Regions from separate parts of the Micromonospora sp. NPDC049497 genome, predicted to be linked through region 1. Evidence: predicted binding sites of a transcription regulator. Region 1 holds the regulator's gene; each other region holds the start of a gene.

The links. The regulator HrcA, encoded in region 1, represses chaperone genes, less so after heat shock. The targets are predictions, from matches to a motif close to GGTTNGCACNCTCNNNNNGAGNGTGCNAACC.
Region 2: the regulator HrcA is predicted to act here: its motif matches at 3,915-3,945, upstream of groES (co-chaperone GroES).
Region 3: the regulator HrcA is predicted to act here: its motif matches at 8,065-8,095, upstream of groL (chaperonin GroEL).

What each region holds. Positions count from the first base shown of each region.
Region 1 covers NZ_JBITMC010000002.1:2,528-12,806, reverse strand. Annotated here, with positions in the region: gene ACIBR0_RS03310 (PhoH family protein) at 1-719, opposite strand, end outside; gene ACIBR0_RS03305 (serine hydrolase domain-containing protein) at 881-2,251, opposite strand; gene ACIBR0_RS03300 (histidine triad nucleotide-binding protein) at 2,248-2,604, opposite strand; gene ACIBR0_RS03295 (SDR family NAD(P)-dependent oxidoreductase) at 2,699-3,460, shown strand; gene ppk2 (polyphosphate kinase 2) at 3,522-4,430, shown strand; gene ACIBR0_RS03285 (16S rRNA (uracil(1498)-N(3))-methyltransferase) at 4,494-5,228, opposite strand; gene dnaJ (molecular chaperone DnaJ) at 5,231-6,376, opposite strand; gene hrcA (heat-inducible transcriptional repressor HrcA) at 6,452-7,474, opposite strand; gene ACIBR0_RS03270 (DUF4870 domain-containing protein) at 7,708-8,394, shown strand; gene hemW (radical SAM family heme chaperone HemW) at 8,474-9,697, opposite strand; gene ACIBR0_RS03260 (enoyl-CoA hydratase-related protein) at 9,718-10,279, shown strand, end outside.
Region 2 covers NZ_JBITMC010000001.1:204,995-215,273, reverse strand. Annotated here, with positions in the region: gene ACIBR0_RS01015 (molybdopterin-dependent oxidoreductase) at 1-1,625, opposite strand, end outside; gene groL (chaperonin GroEL) at 1,756-3,396, opposite strand; gene groES (co-chaperone GroES) at 3,467-3,781, opposite strand; gene ACIBR0_RS01000 (Scr1 family TA system antitoxin-like transcriptional regulator) at 4,111-4,911, shown strand; gene ACIBR0_RS00995 (DUF397 domain-containing protein) at 4,902-5,093, shown strand; gene ACIBR0_RS00990 (methyltransferase domain-containing protein) at 5,138-6,358, shown strand; gene ybaK (Cys-tRNA(Pro) deacylase) at 6,442-6,921, shown strand; gene ACIBR0_RS00980 (sugar ABC transporter substrate-binding protein) at 7,235-8,332, shown strand; gene ACIBR0_RS00975 (ATP-binding cassette domain-containing protein) at 8,438-9,256, shown strand; gene ACIBR0_RS00970 (sugar ABC transporter permease) at 9,253-10,279, shown strand, end outside.
Region 3 covers NZ_JBITMC010000018.1:38,722-49,000, reverse strand. Annotated here, with positions in the region: gene ACIBR0_RS22555 (glycerol-3-phosphate dehydrogenase/oxidase) at 1-367, opposite strand, end outside; gene ACIBR0_RS22550 (DUF5635 domain-containing protein) at 456-2,270, opposite strand; gene ACIBR0_RS22545 (S8 family serine peptidase) at 2,408-4,849, shown strand; gene ACIBR0_RS22540 (GNAT family N-acetyltransferase) at 4,932-5,867, shown strand; gene ACIBR0_RS22535 (hypothetical protein) at 5,955-6,152, shown strand; gene groL (chaperonin GroEL) at 6,246-7,868, opposite strand; gene ACIBR0_RS22525 (hypothetical protein) at 8,143-9,234, opposite strand; gene ACIBR0_RS22520 (cold-shock protein) at 9,334-9,537, opposite strand; gene ACIBR0_RS22515 (GNAT family N-acetyltransferase) at 9,782-10,279, shown strand, end outside.

The DNA.
Region 1 (10,279 bases):
ATGATGAACGCGTCGTTAAGGGTCCTGCCCCTCATATATGCCAGGGGCGCGACCTCGATCGTGCCCGCCGCCATGAGCTTCGGGATCGAGTCCGGGTCGAGCATGTCGTGCAGCGCGTCGTACAGCGGGCGCAGGTAGGGGTCGATCTTCTCGTTCAGCGTGCCGGGCAGGAAGCCCAGCCGCTCCCCCGCCTCGACCGCCGGCCGGGTGAGGATGATCCGGTTGACCTGCTTGGCCTGGAGCGCCTGCACCGCCTTCGCCATGGCGAGGTAGGTCTTGCCGGTGCCGGCCGGGCCGATGCCGAACACGATGGTGTGCCCGTCGATGGCATCGACGTAGCGCTTCTGCCCGAGCGTCTTGGGACGGATGGTGCGCCCGCGCCGGGAGAGGATGTTGAGCGTCAGGACCTCGGCGGGCCGCTCGGCGCCGCCCTGCTCGAGCATGCTGACGGTACGCCGGACGGCGTCGGTGGTCAGAGTCTCGCCCTTCTCGATGAGCTCGATCAGCTCGCTGAAGAGCCGCTCGGCGACGGCGTTGTCCGCGGGGGCGCCGGTGATCGTGATCTCGTTGCCCCGGACGTGCACGTCGCTGGCGAGCGAGCGCTCGACCAGGCGCAGGATCTCGTCACCCGCACCGAGCAGGTTGACCATGATCTTGGGGTCGGGAACGGTGATCCTGGTCTGCGCCTGGGGCGGGCCGGGAGGTGGGGTGCCGGTCATGGGTCGGGCCGAGGGGCCCTGCGCACCTGCTCTCGATCTCGGCGCCGGGCCTGGCGGCGCGGCGTGCGGACGTTCCATCCATCGTATCGGGTCAACGGCGGTGGCACCCCGCCCATTTCCGCCCGACCGGGTCACCTCCCGCCGCAGGCAGATCCGCCCGTTCAGGCCCGGAAGTCGTACCGGTCGAAGGTCTCCTGGTGCCGGGTGAAACGGTAGGTCGCCCAGTGCATCCGGACCACCGCGCCGGAGGCGTCCCGGGTCAGCCGGAGCAGCTCACCCACCTCCCGCCCGGAGACCGTCCGGTACACGTCCGGCCGGTCCGGCAGCGGGGCGAAGACCGCCGGCGGCCGGCCCGCCGGGTCGTCCGAGCCCCGGGCCCGCAGCGCCCCGTCGTGCCAGGAGAAGACGTACTCGAACCCCTCGCCCCACCAGCGTCCCAGCAGGCCGCGTACCTCGGGTGGGGTCGGCGGGCCGGGCCGCCACGGCACCGTGTCCGCCGGGTCGTGCTCGGCCGCCGCCGCGAGCAGCCGGTGCGGCAGCTCGAAGAGCTGGGCCGCGGTGCCGGACGTGCCGAGCACCGCGGCGCCCATCGCCCCGGCGGTGCCCTCTCCACCGCGCCGCCCGTAGACGGCGGCCAGGAAGCCCGGCATCGCCCCGTCGTGCCCGACGTGCACGACCCGGTCGCCCTGCGGAACCAGGATCAGGCCGAGCCCGAAACCACCGGACCAGACCGTCTCGTCGGTGACCGTCAGCGGCCAGCGCATCTCGTCGAGCGTGGTCGGGGCGAGGACCCTCCCGTCCGGGTCGAGCGCCGCCGGGTCGGCGAGGAACGCGGCCCAGCGGGCCATGTCCGTCGCCGTGCTCCACAGCTGGGCCGCCGGACCGATCGCCCCGAAGTCGGTGGGCTGCTCCGGGTGGGCCTCGTCGGAGTACGCGTCGACGAGGAACCCGGTGGCCGCCGTCGGTCCCGGGGCGACCGTGGTGCCGGTGAGCCCGAGCGGGGTGAGCACCCGCTCGGCGAGCACCTCCGCCCAGGTCCCGCCGCGCAGGTGCCCCACCAGCCGGCCCAGCAGCGCCATCCCGAGGTTGGAGTAGTGGTAGCGGCGACCGGTGGGCAGCACCCGCTCGGCCCGGGCCAGGTCGGCCAGGAACGCCTCGGCGTCCGGCGCGCGCAGCGTGTCCCACACGTCGCCGTACGGCTCCCGTTGCAGGCCGGCGGTGTGCGACAGCAGCCGACGCACGGTCAGCTCGCCGTGTGCCGGCAGGTCCAGGTGCCGCTCCAGCGGGTCGTCCAGGTCGAGCAGGCCGTCGTCGCGGCACTGGACGGTCAGCACGGCGGTGAAGGTCTTCGTGACCGAGCCGATCCGGAACGCCGTCTCCGGGCCGAGCGTCGTGTCGTTGCCGGTCTCCCCCACCTCGCAGGTCCAGAGCGGCCGGTCGGCGCGGTGCAGCGCCGCGGCGACCGCCGGCACGCGGGCCTGCGCCTGGACCTGCCGCACCATCCGGGAGAGGCGGTCCCCCACGGGCGTCATGCGAGGTCCCGAGCCAGCATCGGGCCGAGCGGGGCGCCGCCGAGCAGGTGCGCGTGCACGTGGAAGACCTCCTGGCCGCCGTACCGGCCGGTGTTGAACATCAGCCGGAAGCCGTCGCCGAGCAGCCCCTCGTCCTCGGCCACGGCGGCGGCCGTGGCCAGCACCTCCCCGGCGAGCGCCGGGTCACCCTGGCCGAGGGTCGCCACGTCGGCGTAGTGCTCCTTCGGGACCACCAGCACGTGCACCGGGGCTTTCGGGTCGACGTCCCGGAACGCCAGGGTGGTGGGGGTCTCCCGGACGACGGTGGCCGGGATCTCCCCGGCGACGATGCGGCAGAACAGACATTCAGTCACCCGGGCAGTGTAAGGAAGGGCCCCTTCTTAACGCCTGCGGTAGAGGAAGGGCCCCTTGTTAACACCCCGGGTCCGCTGCGGCAGGATGGCCGGCGTGACTTCTCGGGCGGTACTGGTGACGGGGGCCTCGCGCGGCATCGGGCGCGCGGTGGCGACGGCGTTCGCGGCCGGCGGCGACCGGGTGGCGATCCACCACCGCGACTCCGCCGACCTGGCCGAGGCGCTCCGCGCCGACCTGCCGGGCGACGGACACGTGGTGGTGCGCGCCGACCTGACCGACCCGAACGGCGTACGGGTGATGGTGGACGAGGCCGCGCACCGGCTCGGCGGGCTGGACGTGCTGGTCAACAACGCCGGTGTGTACGGCGACCGGGACCGGCCGCACCCGGTCTTCGGTGCCTCCTACGAGGACTGGCAGGCGCGGTGGCGGCAGGTCATGGAGACCAACCTGACCGGCGCGGCCAACGTGACCTGGTGCGCCGCCCAGCACATGCGGGAGCGGGGCGGACGGATCGTCAACGTCTCGTCCCGGGGCGCGTTCCGGGGTGAACCGGACCAGCCCGCCTACGGCGCCAGCAAGGCCGGGCTGAACGCCCTCGGTCAGTCCCTCGCGGTGGCGCTCGCGCCGTACGGCATCGCCGTGGCCACGGTCGCGCCGGGCTTCGTGGAGACGGACATGACCACCGAGCACCTGAGCGGGGAGCGCGGCGACGCCATCCGGGCGCAGAGCCCCTTCAACCGGGTGGCGCGGCCGGAGGAGATCGCCGCCGCCGTGCACTGGCTGGCCGCGCCGGAGGCGCAGTGGGCGTCGGGCACGATCGTCGACCTCAACGGTGCCTCCTACCTGCGCAGCTGACAGCAAACTGACAGCCGTCCCGGCGTCGGATCGGCACCGGGACGGGGTAAGGGTCTCCGGCATGGCCGACACCGTGCTGGACCTCGCCGCCGACTACCGCGTGCTCGACGGCCACGACGACGACCCCGTCCTGCTCAACCCGGACGGCAGCCCGGTGGACACCTGGCGCGAGGACTACCCGTACGACAAGCGCATGGACCGCGACGAGTACGACCAGCAGAAGCGGCTGCTCCAGATCGAGCTGCTCAAGCTCCAGGAGTGGGTTCGCGAGTCCGGTGAGCGGCTGGTGATCCTCTTCGAGGGGCGCGACGCCGCGGGCAAGGGCGGCACCATCAAGCGCTTCATGGAACACCTGAACCCGCGCGACGCCAAGGTGGTGGCCCTGGTCAAGCCGAACGAGCGGGAGGCCACCCAGTGGTACTTCCAGCGCTGGCTGGCGCACCTGCCGGCGGCCGGCGAGATCGTGCTCTTCGACCGGTCCTGGTACAACCGGGCCGGGGTGGAGCGGGTGATGGGCTTCTGCACCCGCAAGGAGTACCTGGAGTTCCTGCGGCAGGTCCCGGAGCTGGAGCGGATGCTGGTGCGCTCCGGCATACGGCTGGTCAAGTTCTGGTTCTCGGTGTCGCAGAACGAGCAGCGGACCCGCTTCGCGGTGCGGCAGGTCGACCCGGTACGCCAGTGGAAGCTCTCCCCGATGGACATCGCGTCGCTGGACAAGTGGGACGAGTACACCGAGGCCAAGGAGGCGATGTTCTTCTGGACCGACACGGCGGACGCGCCGTGGACCGTGGTGAAGAGCAACGACAAGAAGCGCGCCCGGCTGGAGGCGATGCGGCACGTGCTGAACCGCTTCGACTACGCCGAGAAGGACCGCGAGGTGGTGGGCGTGCCGGACCCGCTCATCGTCGGCCCCGCCGGGCTCGACCTGCGCCCCGACGACCAGCCGGTGCAGGTCTTCCCCCGCCCGTGAGGCGCGTTAAGAAGGGGCCCTTCCTCTACCCCAGGCGTTAACAGGGGGCCCTTCCTTACACCGTCACCAGCGGTCGAGGCGGGCGGAGAGCACCGACAGGGCCGCGACCCCGGCGGTGGAGGTACGCAGCACCGACGGCCCCAGGCGCACCGGCCGGGCGCCGGCCTCGGCGAAGGCGTCCAGCTCGGCCGGGTCGATGCCGCCCTCCGGGCCGACCACCAGCACGATCTCGCCGGCGTCGGGCAACGGCACGGTGGCGAGCCGCTCGTCGGCCTCCTCGTGCAGCACGTACGCGGCAGCGGCACCGGCGATCCGGCGGGTCACCTGCGTCGTCGACTCGTCCGGGGCGCCGGCCACCACCGGCAGCCACGCCCGGCGGGACTGCTTGGCGGCCTCGCGGACGGTCGACGCCCACTTCTCCCGCGCCCGTACGCCCCGGTCGCCCCGCCACTGGGTCACCGAGCGGGCAGCGGCCCAGGGCGCGATCTCGTCCACGCCCACCTCGGTCATCGCCTGCACGGCCAGTTCGCCGCGGTCGCCCTTGGCGATGCCCTGCACCACCACGAGACGCGGGACGGGCGCGTCCACGTACCCCCGGGAGACCACGTCGAGGTCCAGGGTGCCCTGGCCGACGGCGGTGACCACGGCGGCGGCCGTGCCGCCCCGCCCGTCGGCCAGGAGCAGCTCCTCGCCGACGCGCAGCCGCTGCACGGTGGCGGCGTGGTGCCCCTCGGGGCCGTCCAGGACCAGTTGGTCGGCGGCGGGCAGCGCCTCGACGAGGAACAGCGGCGCGGACATGGTCAGGCGTGGCCGTTGAAGGCGTCGCGCATCCGGGAGAAGAAGCCGCCCTGCTTGGTCAGCTCGGCGACCTCCTCGCCCCGGGTCTTGGCGAAGTCGCGCAGCATCCGCTCCTGGTCGGCGTCGAGCTTCGTCGGGGTCCGCACGTCGAGGTGGACGTAGAGGTCACCCCGGCCGGTGCCGCGCAGGTGGGGTACGCCCCGGGCACGCAGTCGCAGCGTGCTGCCCGGTTGGGTGCCGGCCTTGACGTCGAGCGGCTCCTCGCTGTCCAGCGTCTTGATGGTCAGCCGGGTCCCCAGGGCCGCGGCGGTCATCGGGACGGTGACCCGGCAGTGCAGGTCGTCGCCCTTGCGGGAGAAGACGTCGTGGGGTCGTTCGTGGATCTCCACGTACAGGTCGCCGGCGGTGCCGCCACCCGGGCCGACCTCGCCCTGCTGGGCCAGCCGGATCCGCATGCCGTCCTCGACCCCGGCGGGGATCTTGACGGTCAGCGAGCGGCGGGTGCGCACCCGGCCGTCGCCGGCACAGGTCGGGCAGGGGTGCGGGATGGTGGTGCCGTAGCCCTGGCAGACGGTGCACGGCCGGGCGGAGACCACCTGGCCGAGGAAGGTGCGCTGCACCGACTGCACCTCGCCGCGGCCGCCGCACGCCTCACAGGTGGCCAGGTGCGTGCCGGCGGCGGTGCCGGCACCGGAGCAGGTGGTGCAGAGCACGGCGGTGTCGACGGTGATCGGCGCCTCGACGCCGAACGCGGTCTCCTGGAGATCCAGTTCGAGGCGCAGGATCGCGTCGGCACCCGGTCGGGTACGCGGACGCGGCCCCCGCGCGCCACCGGCGGCGCCGCCGAAGAACGCGTCCATGATGTCCTGGAAGCCGACGAACGGCCCCGCCCCGCCGGGGCCACCCGGACCGCCGGCGCCCCCGCCGCCGGGGGCGAGCGGGTCACCGCCGAGGTCGACGATCTGCCGTTTCCGGTCGTCCGAGAGGACCTCGTACGCGGCGTTGATGTCCTTGAACTTCTCCTGGGCCTCCGGGTCCGGATTCACGTCCGGGTGGAACTGCCGCGCCAGCTTGCGGTAGGCGCGCTTGATCTCGTCGTCGGAGGCTTCCCGGCTCACACCGAGGATGCCGTAGTAGTCCCTGGCCACTGCGTTCCGTGTCCTCATGTTCGTCTCGCGTTGCGCCGGTCGTCGGCCTCCCGTGCCACCGACGACCCTGACTGGTCAGTTCTGGGCCAGCAGATCGCCCACGTAGCGTGCCACGGCACGTACCGTGGCGATCGTGCCGGGGTAGTCCATCCGGGTGGGCCCCAACACGCCGAGCCCACCGACGATGGTCGCGCCGGGGCCGTACCCGGTGCTGACCACCGAGGCGGCGCGGAGGTTGTCGACCTCGTTCTCGTCGCCGATCAGCACCCGGGTGGTGCTGGGCTGGGTCTCGCCGATCAGCTTGAGGAGCACGACCTCCTCCTCCAGCGCCTCCAGGATGGGACGCAGGGAACCCTGGAAATCGAGCAGGCCACCACGGGTCAGGTTGGCCGTGCCGGCCAGGGCGATCCGCTCCTCGTGCCGCTCGACCAGCGTCTCGAGCAGCACGGTGGACAGCGTGGTCATGGCCCCGCGCAGGTGCGGCGCCGACTCGTCGACCAGGGCCTGGACCAGGGGTGGGGTCTCCGACAGCCGGCTGCCGACCAGCTTCTCGTTGACCAGTCGGCGCAGGTCGGTGACGTCGTCCGCCGCGACCGGCGCGGGCAGCTCGACCAGCCGCTGCTCCACCCGACCGGTGTCGGCGATCATGACGAGCATCAGTCGGGTGGTGGAGATCGGCACCAGCTCCAGGTGCCGCACCGAGGAACGGGCGAGCGACGGGTACTGCACGACGGCGACCTGTCGGGTCAGCTGCGCCAGCAGCCGCACCGTGCGGTGCACCACGTCGTCCAGGTCGACGGCGCCGACCAGGAACCGCTCAATCGCCCGGCGCTCGGCCGGGCTCAGCGGCTTGACCCGGGACAGTCGGTCCACGAAGAGCCGGTAGCCACGGTCGGTGGGTACCCGGCCGGCGCTGGTGTGCGGCTGCCGGATGTAGCCCTCCTCCTCCAGCACCGCCATGTCGTTGCGCACCGTCGCCGGCGAGACGCCGAGCTGGTGCCGCTCGACCAGCGCCTTGCTGCCGACGGGCTCCTGCGTGGCGACGTAGTCCTCGACGATCGCGCGCAGCACGGCGAGTTTGCGGTCGTCGAGACCCATCCTCCCCACCTCCTGTCGCACGTCGGGCCGGGCGCGCGGAACGGGCCCGGGCAGCGGCCTGGCACTCGACTGTAGCGAGTGCCAGTCTACGTCGGCAGGGCCGGCATCGCGATGATCAATGGCGGAGGGTGCTGCGCGCACCCGCCCGCCTGCGGCGCCAGGGCCGTCCATCCGGACATCCCGGGCGGTGTCGCTCTGGTGCGCCCTTGCCGACTGCCCCTACCGTGACGTCCATGACTGAACCACCTCGCCCTCCCGGCGCGGGAGACCCGGACCCGACCGTTCCGTCGGGCTTCCCCGGCCCGCCCGCCCCGGACGAACCCACCGCACCACTGTCCGGGGCACCGGGCGCGGGCGGCTATCCCCCGCCCGGTGGCTATCCGCCACCCTCCGGTGACGCCCCGACGTCGGGCGGCTACCCACCGCCCGGTGGCTATCCCCCCGCCGGTGGCTATCCGCCGCCCGGTGGCTATCCGCCCCCCGGCGGTCATCCCCCGCCCGGTGGTTATCCGCCCCACGGCGGCGGCTACCCGGCCGGCGCGTACGGCCCGCCGGCGGGCGGCTACCCCAACGCCGAGGACAAGACCTGGGCACTGGTGGCGCACTTCGGCGGCCCGCTCGGCGTGATCATCGGCGGCGGCCTGTTCGGCTGGGTCGCGCCGCTCATCGCGATGATGACCCGCGGTCAGCAGTCACCGACGGTGCGGGCACACGCGGTCGCCGCGTTGAACTTCCAGCTCACCTGGGCGGTCGTCGGTGTGCTGAGCTGGGTGCTCACCCTGATCACCTGCGGCCTGCTCTTCTTCGTCCCGATGCTCGTCTGGATCGTCCCGGTGATCTTCGGGATCATCGGCGGCGTCAAGGCCAATGAGGGTGTGCTGTACCGGTACCCGATGACCTACTCCTTCGTGAAGCGCTGACTCCGGGCCGGCCGCTCCCCCGGCCGGCACCGAGGTCCGGTCCCCCGCACGGAACAGGGGCGAGGTGGGAGACCGGGCCTCAGGGCAGCAGGTCCCGGACGACCGCGTCGGCCAGCAGTCGCCCGCGCAGGGTGAGCACGGCCCGGCCGGCCGCGTACCGGTCGGGGTCGAGCAGCCCGTCGGCGAGCGCCTTCCCCGCGCCGACCCGGCCGGCCTCGTCGAGGGCGTCCAGCGGCAGCCCGGAGGCGAGCCGCAGGCGCAGCATCACGTCCTCCATGTGCGCCTCGTCCGGCCCGAGCACCTCCCGCGCCAGACCGGGCGACTCCCCGCCCGCCAGGCGTTGCGCGTACGCCGTGGGGTGTTTGACGTTCCACCAGCGCACGCCGCCGACGTGGCTGTGCGCCCCCGGGCCGAGGCCCCACCAGTCCGCGCCGGACCAGTAGAGCAGGTTGTGCCGGCACCGGGCCGCGTCGGAGCGCGCCCAGTTGGAGACCTCGTACCAGGAGAAGCCGGCCGCGCCGAGGGCGGCCTCCGCGGCCAGGTACCGGTCCGCGGCGACGTCGTCGTCCGGGTACGGCAGCTCGCCGCGGCGCATCCGGGCGGCGAGCCGGGTGCCGTCCTCGACGATCAGGGCGTACGCGCTGACGTGGTCGACCCCGGCGGCCACCACCTGGTCGAGGGAGGCGGCGAAGTCCTCCGCGCCCTCCCCCGGCGTCCCGTAGATCAGGTCGAGGTTGACGTGGTCGAAGCCGGCGTCGCGTGCCTCCGCGGCGGCTGCCACGGCCCGGCCGGCGCTGTGCTTCCGATCCAGGATCGCGAGCACACCGGGCGCGGCGGACTGCATGCCCAGCGAGATCCGGGTGTAGCCGGCGGCCCGCAGCGTCCTCAGCGACTCCGGCGTGACCGACTCGGGATTCGCCTCGGTGGTGACCTCGGCGTCGGCGGCGAGCCCCCAGGTGCGGTCGACGGCGTCGAGGATCCGGGCGAGGTCGTCGGCGGGCAGCAGGGTCGGCGTGCCACCGCCGACGAAGACGGTGTCCACCCGTGGGGGCGGGCCCTCGCCCAGCGCCCGGCGGGCCAACGCCAGCTCGGCGAGCACGGTGTCGGCGTAGCCGTCCCGGCTCGCCCCACCGCCCAGCTCGGCGGCGGTGTACGTGTTGAAGTCGCAGTAGCCGCAGCGGCTGGCGCAGAACGGCACGTGCACGTACACCCCGAAGCCCCGCGCGCCGACCGCGCGGGTGGCGGTCGCGGGGAGCGACCCGTCGACGGGGACGGGTTCGCCATCTGGAAGGACGCCGGGCATGGCCACTAGTGTGCCCTCACATGACCTCTCCCGACGCGCTCGTGCGGGTCTCCACGGCCCGCGGGGTGACCACCCTCACCCTGGACAGCCCGCACAACCGCAACGCGCTCTCGACCCCGCTCATGACGTCGCTGCTGGACGGCATCGCCGCGGCGGTCGCCGACGACTCCGTACGGGTGATCGTGCTGGACCACACCGGCCCGGTCTTCTGCTCCGGGGCGGACCTGAAGGAGACCGCCGCCGCGTACGCCAGCGGGTCGGTGCCGGCCGGGATGCTGGGTGACGTGCTCGCGGCGGTCTGGGAGTGCCCGAAGCCGGTGGTGGCCCGGGTCGCCGGACCGGCGCGCGCCGGCGGCCTCGGCCTGATCGCGGCGGCCGACCTGGCGGTGTGCTCCCAGGAGGCGACGTTCGCCTTCACCGAGGTACGGATCGGCGTGATCCCGGCGGTGATCTCGGCGACCGTGCTGCCCCGGCTGCACCCGCGTGCCGCCGCCGAGCTGTACCTCACCGGGGACACCTTCGACGGCCGGCGGGCCGCCGAGGTCGGGCTGGTCACCGCCGCCGTGCCGGCGGCCGAGCTGG
Region 2 (10,279 bases), on a different contig from region 1:
TGCCAGCCGGTGGCGCCGTCCGGGGCGACCGGCGTCCGTCGCTCCGCCTGGGTTTCACCGGTGGAGTCGGTCGCCCGGACCTGGAGGGTGTGGTCGCCCGGGGTCGCTTCCCACCGCCAGGACCACTGCACCCAGGTGTCCACCGACACCGTCGCCGCCAGCGCCGCCTCCTGCCACGGGCCCTCGTCGACGCGTACCTCCACGCGGCGGATGCCCCGCTGCTGGGCCCACGCCACGCCGGCCACGGTGACCGGCCCGGCGGTCAGGCGGTTACGCCGGCGGGGCGTGTCGATCCGGGACTGCGTCTTGATCGGCCCCTGGGCGGACCAGCCGCGCGGAACCCAGTACGCGTCGAAGTCCGCGAAGCTGGTCAGCTCCAGCTCGGTCACCCACTTGCAGGCCGACACGTACCCGTAGAGGCCCGGCACCACCATCCGCGCCGGGAACCCGTGCTCGACCGGCAGCGGCTCGCCGTTCATGCCGACCGCCAGCAGCGCGTCGCGGCCGTCGCGCAGCACCGCCGTGGGGGTGCCGCACGTCCACCCGTCGACCGACCGTCCGACGACCTGGTCGGCGCCGTCCTCCGGCTGCGCCTCGTCCAGCAGCTCGCGGATCGGCACCCCCAGCCAGCGGGCGTTGCCGATCAGGTCGCCGCCCACCTCGTTGGACACGCAGGCCAGCGTGATGTGGCGCTCGACCATCGGGCGGGCGAGCAGGTCGTCGAAGGTCAGCGTGATCGGGTTGCGGACCCGGCCGTGGATCCGCAGTTCCCAGGTGGTCGGGTCGACCTGCGGCACGACCAGTGCCGTGTCGATGCGGTAGAAACCGGAGTTGGGCGTCACGTAGGACGCGAGCTGGGCGAGCTTCAGGTCGGCCGCCGCCGGGACCGGCGACGCGACCGACGACGGCGTGGGCAGCGCCACCGCCGTCCGGGCCGCCGAGACACCCCGTTGGCCGGCCAGCCAGCGACCGCCCAGACCGGCCGCGCCGGCCGCGCCGAGGAGCACCGCCGTGGAGGTGAGGAAGCGCCGTCGCGACTCGGGGTCGGTGGCCCGTACCTCCGCCGGCCCGGCACCGGCCGCGGCGACCTCCGGCACGGCCGACGGTGACGCGGCGGCCGGTCCGTCGGGACCGGAGGCGGCCGGAGCCGGTGGAGACGCGGGGGCCGGCGAGGCCCAGGGCCAGGGGTCGAGCTCCAGGGGGCCCGCGACGAAGGCCCAGAGCACCACGGCCCCCAGCCCGGCGCCGACCAGCGACGGCAGGGCGTCGGCCGGGTCCGCGCCGGCCCGGGTCAGGGCCGCGGCCACGCCGAGGGCGGCGAAGGCCGCGATGCCGGCCAGGCCCACCCACAGCCGGCGCAGCGCCAGGACGCCGAGCAGCGCGGCGAACGCGCCGAGCAGCAGCGCCGTCCCCACCAGAAGAGCGATCTTGTCGTACGTGCCGAAGAGCGCGATGCCGAACTGCTTGAGCGGCTCGGGCACGGTGTCCACGACCAGTCCCCCGACCGCGACCAGGGGCGCCGAGCGGGGGCCGGTCAGCACCGCCACGATCTCGGCGGAGCCGATCGCCACGGCGGCGGCGGTGAGCCCGGCCAGGGCGGCGTACCGGGGGGTCGTGGTGCTCATCGGACCAGTCTTTCCGATCACGGGACCGGCGACCAGTCGCGTCAGCGTTCCGTAAGCACCGGGGCCCGAACGGCGTCGGGGCGCGCCGCCGAGTACCGGCGACGCGCCCCGACGAGGCGTACGGCGAGGGTCAGAAGCCCGGGCCGTGCTGGTGGCCGTGGCCGTGACCGTGACCACCGGCGGCGGCCGGCTCGGCCTTCTCCGGCTTCTCCACCACGAGGCTCTCGGTGGTGAGCAGCAGCCCGGCGATCGACGCGGCGTTGGAGACCGCGTTACGGGTCACCTTCACCGGGTCGAGGATGCCGGCCTTGGCCAGGTCGACGTACTCGCCGGTGGCGGCGTTGAGGCCGTGGCCCCAGTCCTTGCCGGCGACCTTCTCCACCACCACGTAGCCGTCGTGGCCGGCGTTCTGGGCGATCCAGCGCAGCGGCTCGACCAGCGCCTTGCGCACGATCGAGACACCCACCTTCTCGTCACCGGTGAAGCCGAGGTCGTCGTCGAGCACCGACCGGATCTGGACCAGGGCGGCGCCGCCGCCGGGGACCGTGCCCTCCTCGACCGCGGCCTTGGTCGCGGCGATGGCGTCCTCGATGCGGTGCTTGCGCTCCTTCATCTCGACCTCGGTCGCCGCGCCCACCTTGATGACGGCGATGCCGCCGGAGAGCTTGGCGAGCCGCTCGGAGAGCTTCTCCCGGTCCCACTCGGAGTCCGAGGCCTCGATCTCCTTGCGGATCTGGGACACCCGGTCGGCGACCTCGGCGGACTTGCCGCCGCCGTCGACGACGGTGGTGTTCTCCTTGTCGACCACGACACGCCGGGCGGTGCCGAGCACCTCCAGGCCGACTTGGTCGAGCTTGTAGCCCAGCTCCGGGGCGACCAGCTCGGCACCGGTCAGGACCGCCATGTCCTGGAGCATCGCCTTGCGGCGGTCACCGAAGCCGGGGGCCTTGACCGCGCAGACCTTGATGGTCTTGCGGATGGCGTTGACCACCAGGGTGGAGAGCGCCTGGCCCTCCACGTCCTCGGCGATGATGAGCAGCGGCTTGCTGTTCTGGAGGACCTTCTCCAGCAGCGGCAGCAGCTCCTCGATCGCCGAGATCTTCTGGGTGGTGATCAGGATGTACGGGTCCTCGAGGACCGCCTCCTGCCCCTCCACGTCGGTGACGAAGTTCGGCGAGATGAAGCCCTTGTCGAACTGGAGACCCTCGGTGACCTCCAGCTCGGTGGTCAGCGTGGAGCCCTCCTCGACGGTGATGACACCGTCGCGGCCGACCTTCTCCATCGCCTCGGCGATCAGCTCGCCGATCGTGGCGTCCTGCGCGGAGATCGTCGCGACCTGCGCGACCGACTCCTTGTCCGAGACCTCGACGGCCTTGCCGAGCAGCGCCTCGGAGACCTTGGCGGCGGCCGCGTCGACACCCCGCTTCAGGCCGGCCGGGTTGGCGCCGGCGGTCACGTTGCGCAGACCCTCGCGGACCATGGCCTGGGCCAGCACGGTGGCGGTGGTGGTCCCGTCGCCGGCGATGTCGTTGGTCTTGGTCGCCACCTCCTTGACCAGCTGCGCGCCAAGGTTTTCGTACGGGTTGGTGAGCTCGATCTCCTTGGCGATGGTCACGCCGTCGTTGGTGATCGTGGGCACACCGAATTTCTTGTCCAGGACGACGTTGCGCCCGCGCGGGCCGAGGGTGACCTTGACCGTGTCCGCGAGGGCGTTGACACCGTGCTCCAGCAGGTGTCGGGCGTCGTCCGAGAAGCTCAGGATCTTCGCCATGAATGTCCCTTCGAAGCGACGTTGCCCCGGCCCGGCGAGCCGGACCGGGGCAACGACACTGATCGGTTGCTTACTTCTCGATGACCGCGAGGACGTCGCGGGCGGAGAGCACCAGGTACTCCTCGCCGGCGTACTTGACCTCGGTGCCGCCGTACTTCGAGTAGAGAACGGTGTCGCCGACCTTCACGTCGAGCGGCACGCGGTTGCCGTTGTCGTCGATCCGGCCCGGGCCGACAGCGAGGACGGTGCCCTCCTGCGGCTTCTCCTTGGCGGTGTCGGGGATCACGATGCCCGACGCCGTGGTGGTCTCAGCCTCGTTCGCCTGGACCACGATCCGGTCCTCGAGCGGCTTGATCGCAACCTTGGTCGCGGTAGTCACGGGCATACCCTCCTGGGGTACTGGTTTCGTTACCGGTCGACCGGAGCCGACCAGCGTCAATCTGCCACATGCCACCGGGCGGGGCCGTCGTCGCGGGTGCCGGTCCGCCTGGCGTTCAACGACCGGGCGCAGGCCCGGAAGTTGGCACCCTCAGGGTGAGAGTGCTAATCGCAGGTTATTCCTCGGCTAGCACTCCGTCAAGGAGAGTGCCAACGGTCGCCGCTCCGTGTCGCCACTCCTGCGCCACTCTTCACCGCGACACGCCGGCACTCGCTTCCGTGCCGGGTGAGCGCGGCCTTACGTTCCGACACCAGTCGGCACACGGAGGGCAGCGAATGAGCGACGTACCAACCCTGGGATTCCTGCGCGACCAGTTGCGCCGGGCCCGGCAGGCACGCGGCCTCAGCCAGGAGGAGCTGGGCAGGCTGATCAACTACTCGTCGTCGGCGGTCAGCGCCGTCGAGGTCGGACACAAGCCGCTGAGCCCGGACTACCTGGCCCGGGTCGACACGGTGCTGGAGACCGGGGGTCTCTTCATGAGCCTGCTGGAGCTGATCCGGCTGCACGCCGCGCCGGACTGGTTCCGCCCGTGGGAGGAGGTCGAGCGGGACACCGTCTCGCTGCGCTGGTGCGATCCGACGGTGGTCCCCGGCCTGCTCCAGACCGAGGCGTACGCGCGGGCGATGCTCCGGGCCGGCCCGCTGCTGGCCGACGACGAGATCGACGAGCGGGTGCTGGCGCGGATGGCCCGGCAGGCGGTGCTGACCCGCGACCGGCCGCCGCAGCTCGTCGCCGTGGTGGACGAGCAGGCGCTGCGCCGGCTGGTCGGCGACCGGGCCACGATGCGGGAGCAGCTGGAACACCTGCTGACCCGTGGTGCCGAGCCGCACGTGCAGGTGCGGATCATCCCCGCCGAGACACCGTGGCACGTCGGGCTCAACGGCCCGTTCGTCCTGGCCCGGCTCGCCGACGGCACCGAGGTGGCACACCTGGACAACCAGCTCCGGGGCCACACCGTGGACGGCCCGAACGACCTTGCCAGCCTGGGACGGCGTTGGGAGACTGTGGCCGGTGAGGCGTTGCCGCGCCGGCAGTCCGCCCGCCTGATCGAGGAAGTGGCGAAGACATGGACCTGACCCGCGCCACCTGGCGCAAGTCCACCCGCAGCAACAGCAACGGCGGTGCCTGTGTCGAGGTCGCCGACAACCTGCCCGACATGGTCGCCGTCCGGGACAGCAAGGACCCGTCCGGGCCGGTGCTGTCCTTCACTCCGGCCACCTGGCGGGACTTCGTCGCCGCCGTTCCCACCTCGCACTGACACCGCCGTCCCGGCACCCCGACCGGGGCCGGAACAATGAGCGGGTGAACCTGGAACAGCTGGCCGCACTGCGTACGCCGGAGGGGTCGGCCGCACTGGACGCGGCCGCGCGCCTGGCCGGCGGTGATCCGCTGTCGGCGGCGGCCGCGCTGCGGTCCGGCGGTATGCCGCCCGGACTGGCCTCGGCGGCGCTCACCCAGGCCGAGTTGCGCCGCCGCGCGGTCGGCAAGTTCGGTCCGGCGGCGGCCGGCATGTTCCTCACCCGGGCCGGCCTGGAGCAGGCCACCCGCGGCGTCGTCGCGGCCCGGCGGGCGGACCGGCTGCGCGCCGCCGGCGTGACCCGCCTGGCCGATTTGGGGTGCGGGCTCGGTGCCGACGCGCTCGCCGCCGCCCGCGCCGGCATCCGCGTGTACGGGGTGGAGGCTGACCCGCTGACCGCCGCGATGGCCGCCGCGAACGCCGAGGCCGCGGGGCTGGCGGACCGGTTCACCGTGGAGTGCGGCGACGCCACCGCGTTCGACGTGTCCGGCGTCGACGGGGTGTTCTGCGACCCGGCGCGACGGAAGGCGGGCACCGGCCGGCGGATCTTCGACCCGAATGCCTACTCGCCGCCGTGGGACTTCGTCACCGGGCTGGCCGAGCGGGTGCCGCGCACCGTGGTGAAGGTGGCCCCGGGCCTGGACCACGCGCTGATCCCGGCCGGCGCGGAGGCCGAGTGGGTGAGCGTCGACGGCGACCTCGTCGAGGCGGCGCTGTGGTGCGGCGCCCTCGCCGAGGTCCCACGCCGCGCAACCATCCTGAAGGAAGGGCCCCCGCTTAACGCCTTCGGTAGAGGAAGGGCCCCCTGTTATCAGCTGACCGGCTCCGGCCGGGAGGAGGCGGCGGTCGGCCCGGTGCGGCGCTACCTGTACGACCCGGACGCGGCAGTGGTCCGTGCGCACCTGGTCGCGGAGCTGGCCGCCGACCTCGACGCCACGATCGCCGACCCGAGCATCGCCTACCTGTACGCCGACCACCCGACCGCGACGCCGTTCGCGCGCTGCCTGGAGGTCACCGACACGCTGCCGTTCTCGCTCAAGCGGCTGCGCGCGCTGCTGCGGGAGCGCGGCGTGGGGCGGGTGGAGATCCTCAAACGCGGCTCGGCCCTGGAACCGGAGAAGCTCCGCCGCGACCTGCGGCTCGCGGGCGGCGAGGCGGCGAGCCTGGTGCTGACGCGGGTGGCCGGGGCGCCGACGGTGCTGGTGTGCCGCCCGGTCGCGGCATGACGCGACCCTGCCGCCCGGTCGCGGCATGACGCGGCGGCGATTCCCGCTGGCCGGTCCGGGGTGGCGCGGCTAGGTTGACGATCGTGGCAGGACAGGGCACTCCGGCGACGGCGCTGCTGGCGAAGCGGAAGGTGGCACACCGCACCCATCCGTACGACGTCTCCCCCGACGCGCCGAATTACGGCGCCCTGGTGGCGGCGGCCCTGGGGGTGCCGCCGGAGCGCGTGTTCAAGTCGCTGGTCACCGAGGTCGACGGTGCGCTCGCGGTGGCGGTGGTCCCGGTGACCGGCGAGCTGGACCTGAAGGCCCTCGCCGCGGCCCTCGGCGGCAAGCGGGCCGCGATGGCGGACCGCACGGTCGCCGAGCGCGCCACCGGCTACGTCCGGGGCGGCATCAGCCCGCTGGGGCAACGCAAGCGACTCCCGACGGTGCTCGACGAGACGGCGCTGCGACACGACACCGTGTACGTCTCGGCCGGCCGCCGCGGCCTCCAGTTGGAGCTGTCCCCCGAGGACCTCGCAACCCTCACCAACGCCACCACAGCCCCCCTCTCCACCACCTGACCCGCTCCCCCAGCCCGGCCCGGCCCCGTCCGTGCGGCGATCTTGCCCATTCGGCGCCGGTGATCATGGGGTTGGCGGGTGGTGGAGGTCCGATTTCGCCCGTCAACCTCATGATCGACAGGCTTGCCCCGGCTGGGGTGGGATGAGAGCGCTTCCTGGTCGGTGACGCTGGGGCGTCGAGCGCGTTGCCGAATTGTTACCGCCCCCAACAAACTCGTGGCCTCGGCGGTCTTGTGTGCGGGGTCTCACGCGGAATACGTTGCCGGGCACAACAAAAGAACCACCATCCCCCACCCCCGAAAGGACCCTGCACATGCGCAAGGGCTTCCTCGCCGTCGCCGCCGTGGGCCTCCTGGCCACCGGCAGCATGGCGGCCTGTGGCGACAATTCCGGCGACGGCGACCAGGCCGGCGCTCAGCGGACACCGAAGATCGGCGTGATCCTTCCGGACAGCAAGTCCTCCGCCCGCTGGGAGGGCGCGGACCGCAAGTTCCTGGAGGAGGCGTTCAAGGCCGCCGGCGTCCAGTACGACATCCAGAACGCGCAGGGCGACAAGGCGAACTTCTCCACCATCGCCGACCAGATGATCACCAACGGGGCGACCGCCCTGATGATCGTCAACCTGGACTCCGGCACCGGCAAGGCCGTGCTGGAGAAGGCGAAGTCCCAGGGCGTCGCCACCATCGACTACGACCGGCTCACCCTCGGCGGTGGCGCGGAGTACTACGTCAGCTTCGACAACGAGGCAGTCGGCAAGCTCCAGGGCGAGGGCCTGAGCAAGTGCCTGACCGACAAGGCCGCCAAGAACCCGGTCGTGGCGTACCTGAACGGCTCGCCGACCGACAACAACGCGACCCTGTTCAAGAACGGCTACGACTCGGTGCTCAAGCCGAAGTTCGACGCCAAGGAGTACACCAAGGGCCCGGACCAGGCCGTTCCGGACTGGGACAACGCGCAGGCCGGCGTGATCTTCGAGCAGATGCTCACCTCGACCAAGGGCAAGATCGACGGCGTCCTCGCCGCCAACGACGGCCTCGGCAACGCGGCCATCTCGGTGCTCAAGAAGAACAAGCTCAACGGCAAGGTGCCGGTGACCGGTCAGGACGCGACCCCGCAGGGCCTGCAGAACATCCTCGCCGGTGACCAGTGCATGACCGTCTACAAGGCGATCCGCGAAGAGGCGAAGGCCGCCTCCGACCTGGCCATCGCCCTGGCCAAGGGCGAGCGCAAGAACACCGGCCAGACGGTCAAGGACCCGGAGTCCGGCAAGGACGTCGCCGCCGTCCTGCTCACCCCGAAGGCGATCTACAAGGAGAACGTCAAGGACGTCATCGCCGACGGCTTCGTGACCAAGGACGAGGTCTGCACCGGGGAGTACGCCAAGCTCTGCGCCGACGCCGGCATCAGCTGAACCCCGCCGTGGTGAGGCCGCCCGGCACGGGCAACCCCCGTGCCGGGCGGCCTGCCGCCACCGGACGGGCCCCGAGACCTCCCCTGAGCGCGTAAGGAGACCCCCGTGTCCGCGACCCCCCTGCTGGAGCTGCGCGGGATCGACAAGAGCTTCGGTCCCGTCCAGGTCCTGCGCGACGTCGCCTTCGCCGCCTACCCCGGCGAGGTGACCGCGCTGGTCGGCGACAACGGCGCCGGCAAGTCCACGCTGGTCAAGTGCATCAGCGGCATCTACCCCACCGACGCCGGGGAGTTCCTCTTCGACGGCGCGCCGGTGACCATCAACAGCCCCCGGGACGCCGCCTCGTTCGGGATCGAGGTCGTCTACCAGGACCTCGCGCTCTGCGACAACCTGGACATCGTGCAGAACATGTTCCTCGGCCGGGAGAAGCGCAGCGGTGTCGTGCTCGACGAGCCGACCATGGAGCAGATGGCCGCCGAGACCCTCGCCGGGCTCTCCGTCCGCACCGTGAAGTCCCTGCGCCAGCACGTCTCCAGCCTCTCCGGCGGCCAGCGGCAGACCGTCGCCATCGCCAAGGCCGTGCTGTGGAACAGCAAGCTGGTGATCCTGGACGAGCCCACCGCCGCGCTCGGCGTCGCGCAGACCGCGCAGGTGCTGGAACTCGTCCGCCGGCTGGCCGACAACGGCCTGGCCGTGGTCCTCATCTCGCACAACATGAACGACGTCTTCGCCGTGTCCGACCGGATCGCCGCGCTGTACCTCGGCCAGATGGTCGCCCAGGTGAAGACCACCGACATCACCCACGCCCAGGTGGTCGAGCTGATCACCGCCGGCCGGTCCGGCGGGCTCGGCCTCGGCGGGGGCAACGGGCAGTCCGACAACGGCGGCGAGCCCGCCGCCAGCACCCCGGGAGCCGTCCGATGACCACCACCACCGTCCGCCAGGAGGGGCCGGCGTCCGTCACCCCGGCGCCCACCGTCGGAGGTCACGTCCGCAACTACCTGGCCCGCGTACGCGGTGGTGACCTCGGGTCGCTGCCGGCGGTCACCGGCCTGCTCGTCCTCTGCGTCGTCTTCGCGATCGTCCGGCCGGTCTTCTTCTCGGCGGCGAACTTCGCCAACCTGTTCACCCAGGGCGCGGCCGTCACCGCCATCGCGATGGGCCTGATCTTCGTCCTGCTGCTCGGCGAGATCGACCTCTCCGCCGGCTTCGCCAGCGGCGTCTGCGCGGCGATCCTCGCCAACGTGGCGACGGTGCTCGGCTACCCCTGGTACGTCGCGGTCGCCGCCGCGCTCTTCACCGGCATGGTCATCGGCCTCACCCTGGGCGTCCTGGTCGCCAAGGTCGGGATCCCGTCCTTCGTGGTGACGCTCGCCGGCTTCCTCGCCTTCCAGGGCGTGGTGCTGCTGCTCATGGAGGAGGGCACCAACATCTCGATCCGCGACGAGACGATCATCGCGATCGAGAACCGCTGGGTCCCGCCGCTGATCGGCTGGGTGCTCGTCGCGGTCGCCGTCGGCGGGTACGCCGCCGCGCAGTTGCTGCGCCACCGCAACCGTACGGCGCGCGGCCTGGTCACCGACCCGATCATGGTGGTCGTCGGACGCATCGCCGCGCTGGCGGTCATCCTCGGCATCGCGGTGTACGTGCTCAACCAGGAGCGCAGCATCAACCCGCTGATCAGCTCCAACAAGGGCATGCCGATCGTGGTGCCGATCCTCGCCGTGCTGCTGGTCTTCTGGACGTTCGTGCTGAGCCGGACCGCGTACGGCCGGCACCTGTACGCGGTCGGCGGCAACCGCGAGGCGGCCCGGCGGGCCGGCATCAACGTGGACAAGATCCGCATCTCGGCGTTCGTCATCTGCTCCGTGATGGCGGCCGTCGGCGGCATCATCGCGGCCAGCCGGGACAGGTCGGTCGACCCCAACACCGGTGGCAGTAACGTGC
Region 3 (10,279 bases), on a different contig from region 1:
GGTCCCGGATGCCGTTACCGGCGGGCAGCGGAACGAGGATCGGCACCGGCCGGACGAGATGCGGTGCGAGCCGGGTGGCCAGCAGCCCGCGCTCGGTCAGCGCCTCGTGCACCAGGTGGAACTCCAACTGCTCCAGGTAGCGCAGGCCGCCGTGGATGAGCTTGCTGGACCGGCTGGAGGTGCCGGCGGCGTAGTCGCGCGCCTCCACCAGGGCCACCTTGAGACCTCGGGAGGCGGCGTCCAGGGCGGCGCCCGCTCCGGTCACACCCCCGCCGATGATCAGGACGTCGAAGCGTTCCGCCCGGAGTCGGCGCAGGTCGGCGGCACGCCGCTCGGGCGAGAGCTGGCCGGCCACGGACCGGGACACGTTGGGGTCACGCACGGTTCCACGGTAGCGGTCGTGGCCGTCCGACGGCATGTACCGCCCGCGCCGTACTGTCGCCGGACACGAAAGGTCACCGGCCCGGTCGGGTGGCAGCATTCGCGTCGAGGAGCGGGCCAGCGACGAAGTGCGCACTGCGGCCGCTGCCCTCCCCACGACGCAGCAGGCCGGTGCGCTCCAAGCGTTCGAGCTGCCCACGGGCACCCGCGTAGGTCAGCCCGGTCAGCGCGGAGTGGTCGCCTGATGAGTAACGGTCGTGTCGGGCAAGCCATCGCCGGGCCACCGCCTCCGCCCCCGGGAGGTCGGGCCTGACGTGCGGCAGGACACCTCGACGTCGCAGCACATCGTGCCCGGCACTCCGCTCGACCACGGAGACGGCGTCCCAGCTGAGAGCCCAGACATCCTTGTGACGGTTGATCAACGGACCATCGCCGACGACACAGTCGGCCGCTGTCTCGAGTGCCTCATCCGCCTCCGACTCGCTCCGTTGCAGGATCCGGGTCAGCCCGGCGGCCGTGACGAAGGGCTCGTGAAGGAGGGTGTGCACGATCAGCGCGACCCGCACGTCCCGCTGGCGCACCTCGGGCCGGATCGCACCCATGAGATTCATCACGGGCACCACCGGTGTTCCGCCGACGAGGCGGGTTCGGACCCGTGGACCGCCCTCCTCGACGAGGACGGGCGGTCGGTGCCCCAGCGCCACCATGTCCCGATACATCCGGTCCACACCCAGGCCCTGCTTCTCCACCAGACGCAGCGCCCGGAACAGGTCCGCCAGCGCCGGATAGCGGGCGTACCGGTGCGTCAGTACAGTCTCGGACGTGATGCCTCCGGTGAACCCACCCGGGCTCACCACCTGTACGGCGGAATCGGCCTCGACCCAGGTCACCGTCACCGGCTCCGGCTGCATCCAGTCCCTGTGCACGACACCGTTGAGTACCGCCTCTCGCAGTGCCTGAGGAGGAAGCTGCCGCACCTGCTGCTGAGCGAAGGTGGTGTCCTGGGCGACTCTGATCGCCTTGTTCAACGTGTCGAGGCGGTCGTCGATCGTCGCAATCTGTTCCAGCAGGCTCAACCCGCTGAGGTCACGCGGCGAGGTGAGCAGGTCCCCGCCTTCCACATCGAGCACCGAGAAGGTGATGTGAGTACGGTCGGCCGGGCAGAAGGTCAGGGCTCCGGCCGCGGTCAGGCGACCGTCGGGCCGGAGGACTCCGAGCGACATCAACAGGTCACGGCTGCTGCGGTAGTCGAACTCCCCGACATCGCGGCCGCCCGCCGACAGGTAACGGCGAGCCACTGCCACCGCTCCGGGCGAGACGTCGTTCTCGGTCCGTTCGGTCACCTGGGCCATCGGATCGTGTCCCGCGCTCGACTGCCGGTGCAGCCACCATTCGGCGCGGTCGACGGGTACGCAGTGCCCTCCGGTACGCCAGCGGATCCGCCCGTTGAGGTCCTCCACGGGCTCTCGTGCCTCAGCCACGTACAGGACGAGGAGACGGACGCCGTTGAGGCGCAGGACCTCGACGGCCGGCGCCACCTCGACGTGTTCGTAGACCCGGTGCCGCAACCACTCGGCGTCCAGGCCGGCACCGAGGAGCTGCCCGGTACGGTCCTCGACGCCCACCAGCAAGGCGCCACCACCGGGGGTGTTCGCCATGCACGTGACCTCGTTGGCCAGTTGTCGCGCGGCCTCCTGGTTGTGCGGCTCCCCCACGAGGAGGCTGCCGTCGCGTCCTCGACGCCCGGCTTCTTCCTTGCAGTCGACCTTCTCCCGCTCCGCGTCGCTCGGCAGGACTCCGGCGGCGAGCTTCGCCAGGACGCCCTCGACCAGGATTCGTAGGCGCTCGCGAGCCTCGATGAGGTCAGCCCCGGGGCTGAATGACGACATACGGCCACGTTACACCGAGGTCTTGCAATTTAGGGGGTAGCTTAATCTGCAAGTCGCGGCTCTCCCGGGCCGAAGCGTTGTCGTTTTGCCAACCGGCGCGTCATCGGACGACCTCAGGCGCAACGTACTGTTCTTCAATGCAACCCGACTGGCCCGGTTCCGCTGTCAACGCTCCAGTCACCGGAACCAGTAACAGCCCCTGGGCCGTGGTGGCGGCCGTGTTCACCGGGCTCTGGATCGTCGGGTTCACCGTGGTCTCCCAGTTCGGCGGGTGGCTGACCGACCAGGTGCTGCTCGCGTCGGGCCTGGACCGGGCGGTCTGGCTGTGGCCGGTGCTGGCGCTGGCCACAGTGCTGCTGGCCGGTGCGCCCGCGCTGGCGCTGGCGCTGGTGCCGCGCTCGGCGGCGGTCCGGACGACGGGCCGGGTCTGGTTGGTCGCGGTGCTCGTGCTGGGGCTGCTCGGGCTGCTCCGGGCCCTCCCCCCGGTGCACCACGAGGCCTACCTCGCGACCCTCGCCGTCACCGCCGCCGTAGCCGCCCTCGTCGTACGCGGGCTGGGCCGCGCCCGCACGAGCGACCCGAAACGCACGATCGCCGCACGCCCGCTCGGGGTGACCGCCGGGCTGGCCCTGCTGCTGCCGTGGGTGTGGGTGGGCGCGCTCGGCGGGCTGCTGGAGACCCTGCTCGCCGTCCTCGCGGCGGCGGCCGTCGGCATGGTGGCCGCCGCGCTGCTGGACGACGCCTTCTGGTCGGTGTTCGCGGTCGGCACGCCGCCCCGGCCGGCGCGGCTGGTGCTGGTCGGCGGACTGGTCGCCGGGGTGGCGCTGCTGCTGCTGGGGGCCGGGGTCGGCCAGTCGGGTGCCCAGTTGCCGCTCCTGCTGACCCTGCCGCCGACCGGTTTCGCGCTCGCCGCCCTAGCCATGGCGACCCGCCGGTCGACCGACACCGCCCCGATCTCCACCGACACCGGTCCGGCCGGCGCGGAACCCGACCCGGGGTCGGCTGTCCCGCGCTCCGCGACCGGCTGGCTGGTCGGGCTCGGCGTGTTCGGCCCGCTGGCGTTCACCGATCCCGAGGAGATCAGCGTCGTCCTGGTCAACACCCGCGACGTGCCGTACTGGGTGGCGGCCGCCGCCGGCGCCGGGCTCGCCGTCGCGGTCGTGCTCGCCGTCGCGTACGGCGTGCTGTTCGCCCGTCCCCGCGGCGGCGTGCCGCGTCGGCGGGTGGCCGGGGTGACCGCCGCGGTCCTGCTGGCCACCGTCGGGGTGGTCGCGGTGGGCCCCGGTCAACCCGGCCTGCACGGCGAGCGGCTGCTGGTGGTGCTCCGGGACCAGGCGGACCTGAGCGGCGTCTCCACCGCCCCCGGGAAGGCGGGGCGGGACGCGCGGGCGACCGAGGTCTACCGGCGGCTCGTGGAGACCGCCGACCGGACGCAGGCCGGCCTGCGCCGGGACCTGCGCCGGCTGCGGCTCGACCACACCTCGTACTACCTGGTCAACGCGATCGAGGTGGACGGCGGCCCCGCGGTGCGGGCCTGGCTGGCCGGCCGGCCCGAGGTGGCCCGCGTGCTGGTGAGCCAGCGGGTACGGCCGCTGCCCGAGCCGGCCGGCATGACCCGGGGCGACGCCCCCGCGCCGGCCGGACCGGAGTGGAACGTCCGCCTGATCGGCGCGGACCGGGTCTGGTCGGAGCTGGGAGTGACCGGCACCGGCGTCACCGTGGGCAGCTCCGACTCGGGGGTGGACGGGAGGCATCCGGCGCTGGCCGAGGGTTTCCGGGGCGGCGACGACTCCTGGTACGACCCGTGGGACGCCACCCGCTTCCCCACCGACCAGGGCGGCCACGGCACCCACACGGTCGGCAGCGCGGTGGGCCGCAACGGCGTCGGGGTGGCCCCGGGTGCCGGCTGGGTGGGCTGCGTCAACCTGGACCGCAACCTGGGCAACCCCGCGTACTACCTGGACTGCCTCCAGTTCATGCTCGCCCCGTTCCCGCCCGGCGGGGACCCGTTCACCGACGGTCGCCCCGCCCGCGCGCCGGAGATCCTCACCAACTCGTGGGGCTGCCCATCGATCGAGGGTTGCGACCCGGGGGTGCTCCGGCCGGCCGCCGCCGCGCTCGACGCCGCCGGGATCATGGTCGTCGCGGCGGCCGGCAACACCGGACCCTCCTGTGGCTCGCTCGACGATCCGCCCGCGCCGTACGCGGAGGTGCTCACCGTGGGCGCGGTGGACGACCGGCGCCGGGTGGCCAGCTTCTCGTCGCGGGGACCGGCACCGGGCGGGGTCGCCAAGCCGGACCTGGTCGCGCCGGGCGAGGAGGTCCTCTCCGCGATGCCCGGGGGCGGGTACGGGTCGCTCAGCGGCACCTCCATGGCGACCCCCCAGGTGGCGGGCGTGGTGGCGCTGATGTGGTCGGCGAACCCGGCGCTGGTCGGGGACCTGGACCGGACGCGGCGGATCCTCGCCGAGACCGCGACACCCGCGCAGGTGCCGACGGACACCTGCGGCGACCCGCGGAACGTCGTCGGCGCCGGGCTGGTCGACGCGTACGCCGCAGTCCAGGCCGCCCAGCGGTAAGGAAGGGCCCCCGCTTAACGCCTGGTGAGGTGAAAGGGCCCCTTCTTAACAGGTGACCTCCGGTGCTCTAGGGTCGGCGACCATGGACGCGGAGATCATCGTCACCGAGCTGGCCGTCGACCGTGTGCCGGACGTGGTGGAGCTGTGCCGGCGGGCGCTGGACCTGCCCGAGGACGCGGCCGAGGCGGACGCCCTGATCGACACGTTGTGGATCCGGGCGGGCGCCGACCGGCCGGTGGTGGCGCTCGGCGCGTACCGGGGTGCAGAGCTGGTCGGGACGGTGGTCTGCTCGATCTCCGGGCGGGACACCCGACTCGGGCACGTCGACCTGGTGGCGGTGGACCCGGCGCACCGCCGGCGCGGCGTCGGGCGGGCGCTGCTGTCGTACGCCGAGCGGACGCTCGCCGGGCTGGGCGCGGCCGAAGTGCTGCTCGCCGGCAACCCGCCCTGGTACGGCTGGCCCGGTATCGACGTGCGTTACACCCCGGCGGTCTGCGCCGCGCTGGCGCTCGGCTACACGCAGGACCGTACGGCGTGGAACATGACCGCCGACCTGTCGTACGCCGGGTCCCCGGCCCTGCGGCCGACGGAGACCGCGGAGGCGCGGCTGGCCGGCCAGGGTGTGTCGGTGCGGCGCGCGGAGCCGGCGGACCTGCCGGCGCTGACGGCCTTCGCCCGTTCCACCTTCGGTGGTTCGTGGGACGAGGAGCTGGCCGGGTCGCTCGGCCGTGACCGGGCGGGCTGCCACCTGGCGGAACGCGAGGGCGAGCTGCTCGGTTTCGCGGCGTGGGGGTCGTCCCGGCCCAGCTGGTTCGGCCCGATGGGCACGGCGCCGGCGGCCGAGGGTTCGGGTATCGGCGGGGTGCTGCTGCGGCGCTGCCTGGCCGACCAGCGGGCGGCGGGAATCGACACCGCGCAGATCGGCTGGGTGGGACCTGTGCCGTTCTACTCGGGCAGCGCGGGCGCGCGGATCGAGCGGGTGTTCTTCCTGTACCGGAGGACGCTCGGAGATCAATAAAGGGGCGAATAGGATATAGACCCAGATAACGTCATTCGCCCGCATGGGTCATCGACGCCCCCTACCGTTTCGGTAGAGGAGGCTCTCATGACCACGGACGACGAACTGCCCGGCCCGTTGCCGTTCGACCGACTCGACTACGGCGACGCCGAGCAGCGGGCGGAGATGACCGGCGCCGACCAACCGGCCGACGAGCCGGTCACGCCGGTGGACGAACCGGTCCAGATCCGGCAGCCGTACGACCGGGCACACAAGCGGCGCAACCAGCGGCCCCTGCCGACGTGACAGGCTGGAGCGCGCCGCTGTCGCCAGGGCGGAACACGGAAAGGGGCGGACCGCTGACGCGGCCCGCCCCTTTCGGCGTTCAGGAAACCGGACTCAGAAGTCCATGTCCCCGCCACCCGGACCAGCCGGGGCGGCCGGGGTCTTCTCCGGCTTGTCCGCCACGACGGCCTCGGTGGTGAGGAAGAGCGCCGCAATCGACGCAGCGTTCTGCAACGCCGACCGGGTCACCTTGGCCGGGTCGATGATGCCCGCGGCCAGCAGGTCCACGTACTCGCCGTTGGCGGCGTTGAGGCCGTGGCCCGCGTCGAGGTTACGAACCTTCTCCACCACGACGCCGCCCTCGAGGCCGGCGTTGACGGCGATCTGCCGCAGCGGGGCGTCCAGCGCGATCCGGACGATCTGCGCGCCGGTCGCCTCGTCACCGGCGAGGTCCAGCTTGTCGAAGGCGGTCTTGCCGGCCTGCACCAGCGCGACGCCACCACCCGGAACGATGCCCTCCTCGACGGCGGCCTTCGCGTTGCGGACGGCGTCCTCGATGCGGTGCTTGCGCTCCTTGAGCTCGACCTCGGTGGCCGCGCCGACCTTGATCACCGCAACACCGCCGGCCAGCTTGGCCAGGCGCTCCTGCAGCTTCTCGCGGTCGTAGTCGGAGTCGCTCTTGTCGATCTCGGCCCGGATCTGGTTCACCCGGCCCTGGATCTGCTCGGCGTCACCGGCACCGTCGACGATCGTGGTCTCGTCCTTGGTCACCACGACCTTGCGGGCCCGGCCCAGCATGTCGACGCTGACGGCGTCCAGCTTGAGGCCGACCTCCTCGCTGATGACCTGGCCACCGGTGAGGATGGCGATGTCGGTCAGCATGGCCTTGCGGCGGTCACCGAAGCCCGGCGCCTTGACGGCGACCGACTTGAAGGTGCCCCGGACCTTGTTGACCACCAGGGTGGCCAGGGCCTCGCCCTCCAGGTCCTCGGCGATGATCAGCAGCGGCTTGCCGCCCTGCATGACCTTCTCCAGGATCGGGAGCAGGTCCTTCACCGACGAGATCTTGCTGTTGACGATCAGGATGTACGGGTCGTCGAAGACGGCCTCCATACGCTCCGGGTCGGTCATGAAGTACGCGGAGATGTAGCCCTTGTCGAAGCGCATACCCTCGGTGAGCTCCAGCTCCAGCCCGAAGGTGTTGCTCTCCTCGACGGTGATGACGCCTTCCTTGCCGACCTTGTCCATCGCCTCGGCGATGATCTCACCGACGGTGCTGTCACCGGCGGAGATGGAGGCGGTGGAGGCGATCTGCTCCTTGGTCTCGACGTCCTTGGCGAGCTTCAGCAGCTCCTCCGAGACGCTGGCCACGGCCGCCTCGATGCCCCGCTTCAGGGCCATCGGGTTGGCGCCGGCGGCCACGTTGCGCAGGCCCTCACGGACCAGGGCCTGGGCCAGGACGGTCGCCGTCGTCGTGCCGTCACCGGCGACGTCGTCGGTCTTCTTCGCGACCTCCTTGACCAGCTCGGCGCCGATCTTCTCGTACGGGTCCTCGAGCTCGATCTCCTTGGCGATGCTCACACCATCGTTGGTGATGGTGGGGGCACCCCACTTCTTCTCGAGCACGACGTTGCGGCCCTTGGGGCCGAGCGTCACCTTCACGGCGTCGGCGAGCTGGTTCATGCCCCGCTCGAGGCCGCGGCGCGCCTCTTCGTCGAACGCGATCATCTTGGCCATACGGCGTTGTCCTCCTGGACACTCACGGGCCACCCGAGTGTGTGTCCCGGATGGGCCGCCTGGTGTACGCACCTTGGGGACGTCGCCACCTGGCGACGACGACGTCTCCTCGGCCGGGCCGGATAGCCCGCGACGACCGGCCATGTGCCGCACCAGCGACTGGGCGCCGTTGCGGCCGTGGCCCTACCGCCCCGACCATTGGCACTCACGGTATGCGAGTGCCAATGACTTGTTTAGCACTCTCCCCTGCCGAGTGCAAGCACGAGTGCCCGGGTCAGCCGAGTTCCGCGGCAAGTCGCGCGGCGTTCACCGGACCCTCGCAGGCCCGCTGCTCGGCGTACGTGACGACCAGACCGACGAGCTGGGCGAGGTACGCCGGCAGGGCCAGCACCGCACCGGTCAGGCTCACCACGACGATCCCCACCGCCGTACCGGGCGAGTCCAGTGGAGTGACGCCGAACGGCAGCCCGCCGACCGCCTCGACGATGCCGGCCACCACCGACACGACCACGAAGGCAACCGCCACCAGCGCCATCCGACCCAGCACCAGGCCGAGCCGCTCGTGGAACATCCGGAACGCGCGACCGATCGGGTTCTGCCGCTCGAAGAGGTAGACCGGCCCGGCCAGGCTCAGCGCGAACACGAGGTAGATCCCGGGCAGAACGCAGAAGCAGACACCGACCCCGACCAGCACGCCCACCAGCAGGCTCCACCCCCACAGACCGAGGGCGCGGCGGGCGCCGTGGCGCAACGCCCCGCCGAGGCTCACCGGCTCGCCGGCCGCCTGGCGGGCGACCACCCAGGTGCCGGCCGCCCAGCCGACGGCCTGGACCAGGCCGAAGACCACCAGCGCACCGACGAGCACGCCCAACATCGCCGCCAGGTCGGCGAGGAAGGTGTCCGGAAGCGCGTCGGCGTTCTCGGCCAGGTCGGCGTCCCACCGCGCGGTCGGGTCGACCGCCAGCGAGAGCAGGGACATCAGCGCCGCCGGCAGCACCTGGGTGAGCAGCAGGATCGGCACCAGCAGGGGCCAGCCGCGTCGCACCGCGCCGACGCAGCGCGCCCACCATCCGCCCACGCCGGCTCCGGGCGGGTTGACAAGCGGATCGTTCGGGTCCAACCCGGGCGGGAACCACCCGCCGGGGTACGCCGGGGCCGGCCAGGCCGCCGGACCACCCGGGTACCACGGCTGGCCGCCGTACGGGCCGGGCGGCGGGGCGCCGTACGCCCCGGGGGCCACGCTCGGCTCCCACGGTTGGGGCGGCGGGCCGGGCTGCGGCGCGGTCGGGTCACCCGTCGGCCGCGCCGACGGGTCGGGGTCTCCGGGACCGGGGGACGGAGTGGCCGGAGGCTGCTGGTCGGACAAAGAACCCTCCTCAGCGACAGCTGGAAAGGCTCATGATCCTCCCCGGTGCGTACGCGCACCGCAGCCCCTGCCCGGCGCTCCCGGCGGGCCGGTCGACGGTCAGGCGATGACGCGGACCCGCTCCGCCTGGGGGCCCTTCTGGCCCTGGGCGATCTCGAACTCCACCCGCTGGCCGTCGTCCAGCGCCTTGTAGCCGTCCATCTCGATGGCGGAGAAGTGGACGAAGACGTCCTGGCCGCCGTCGACGGCGATGAAGCCGTAGCCCTTTTCGGAGTTGAACCACTTCACGGTGCCCTGTGCCACGGTGCACTTCCTCACTCTGCGCGGCATTCCACGACCCGGGAACCGGCACGCCGGCCGCCGGGGACCACCGTTCGGCGATCGGCGACGGCCGCTGAATCGGTGACCGGAATCGCACGCTACACGAGGCGTGACGACCACGCACGACCACAAATCGGGCGCATTCCGTGCGATCGGCATCGTCGCCCGTCGCTGTGGTAGGCATGCGCTCATGACAACCGGTCCGGGGATGCCCAGCGCGGTGCGGATGCCGTCCCGACGGGACACCGGCGGGTGGCCCGCCGCGCGGAGGGCGCCGGTCCGGCGGGTCCACCCCCGGGACGCCGCCCGCATGCGGGCGCTGCGGCTGGAGATGCTCGCGGACGCGCCGCTGGCGTTCCTGGAGACCATCGCCGACGCCGCCGCCCGACCGCACGCCGAGTACGCGGCCCGGATCGCGTACGCGTCGGCGGGCACGGGGAACGCCCAGTTCGTGGCGGACCCCGGAGGCCGCCTCGTCGGGCACGCCGGGGGCACCGCCACGCCGGACGAGCCGGGCCTGACCGTCGTGTACGCCGTCTACCTCACCCCGGCCTGGCGGGGCACCGGCCTGCTCGGCGACCTGGTCGAGGCGGTGGCGAGGTGGTCACGCACCTGCGGGCGGCCGGAGCTGATGCTGGAGGTGGTGGTCGGCAACGAGCGGGCCCACCGCGCCTACCAGCGGCTGGGCTTCGAGGACACCGGCGTACGCGTTCCGCACCCGAAG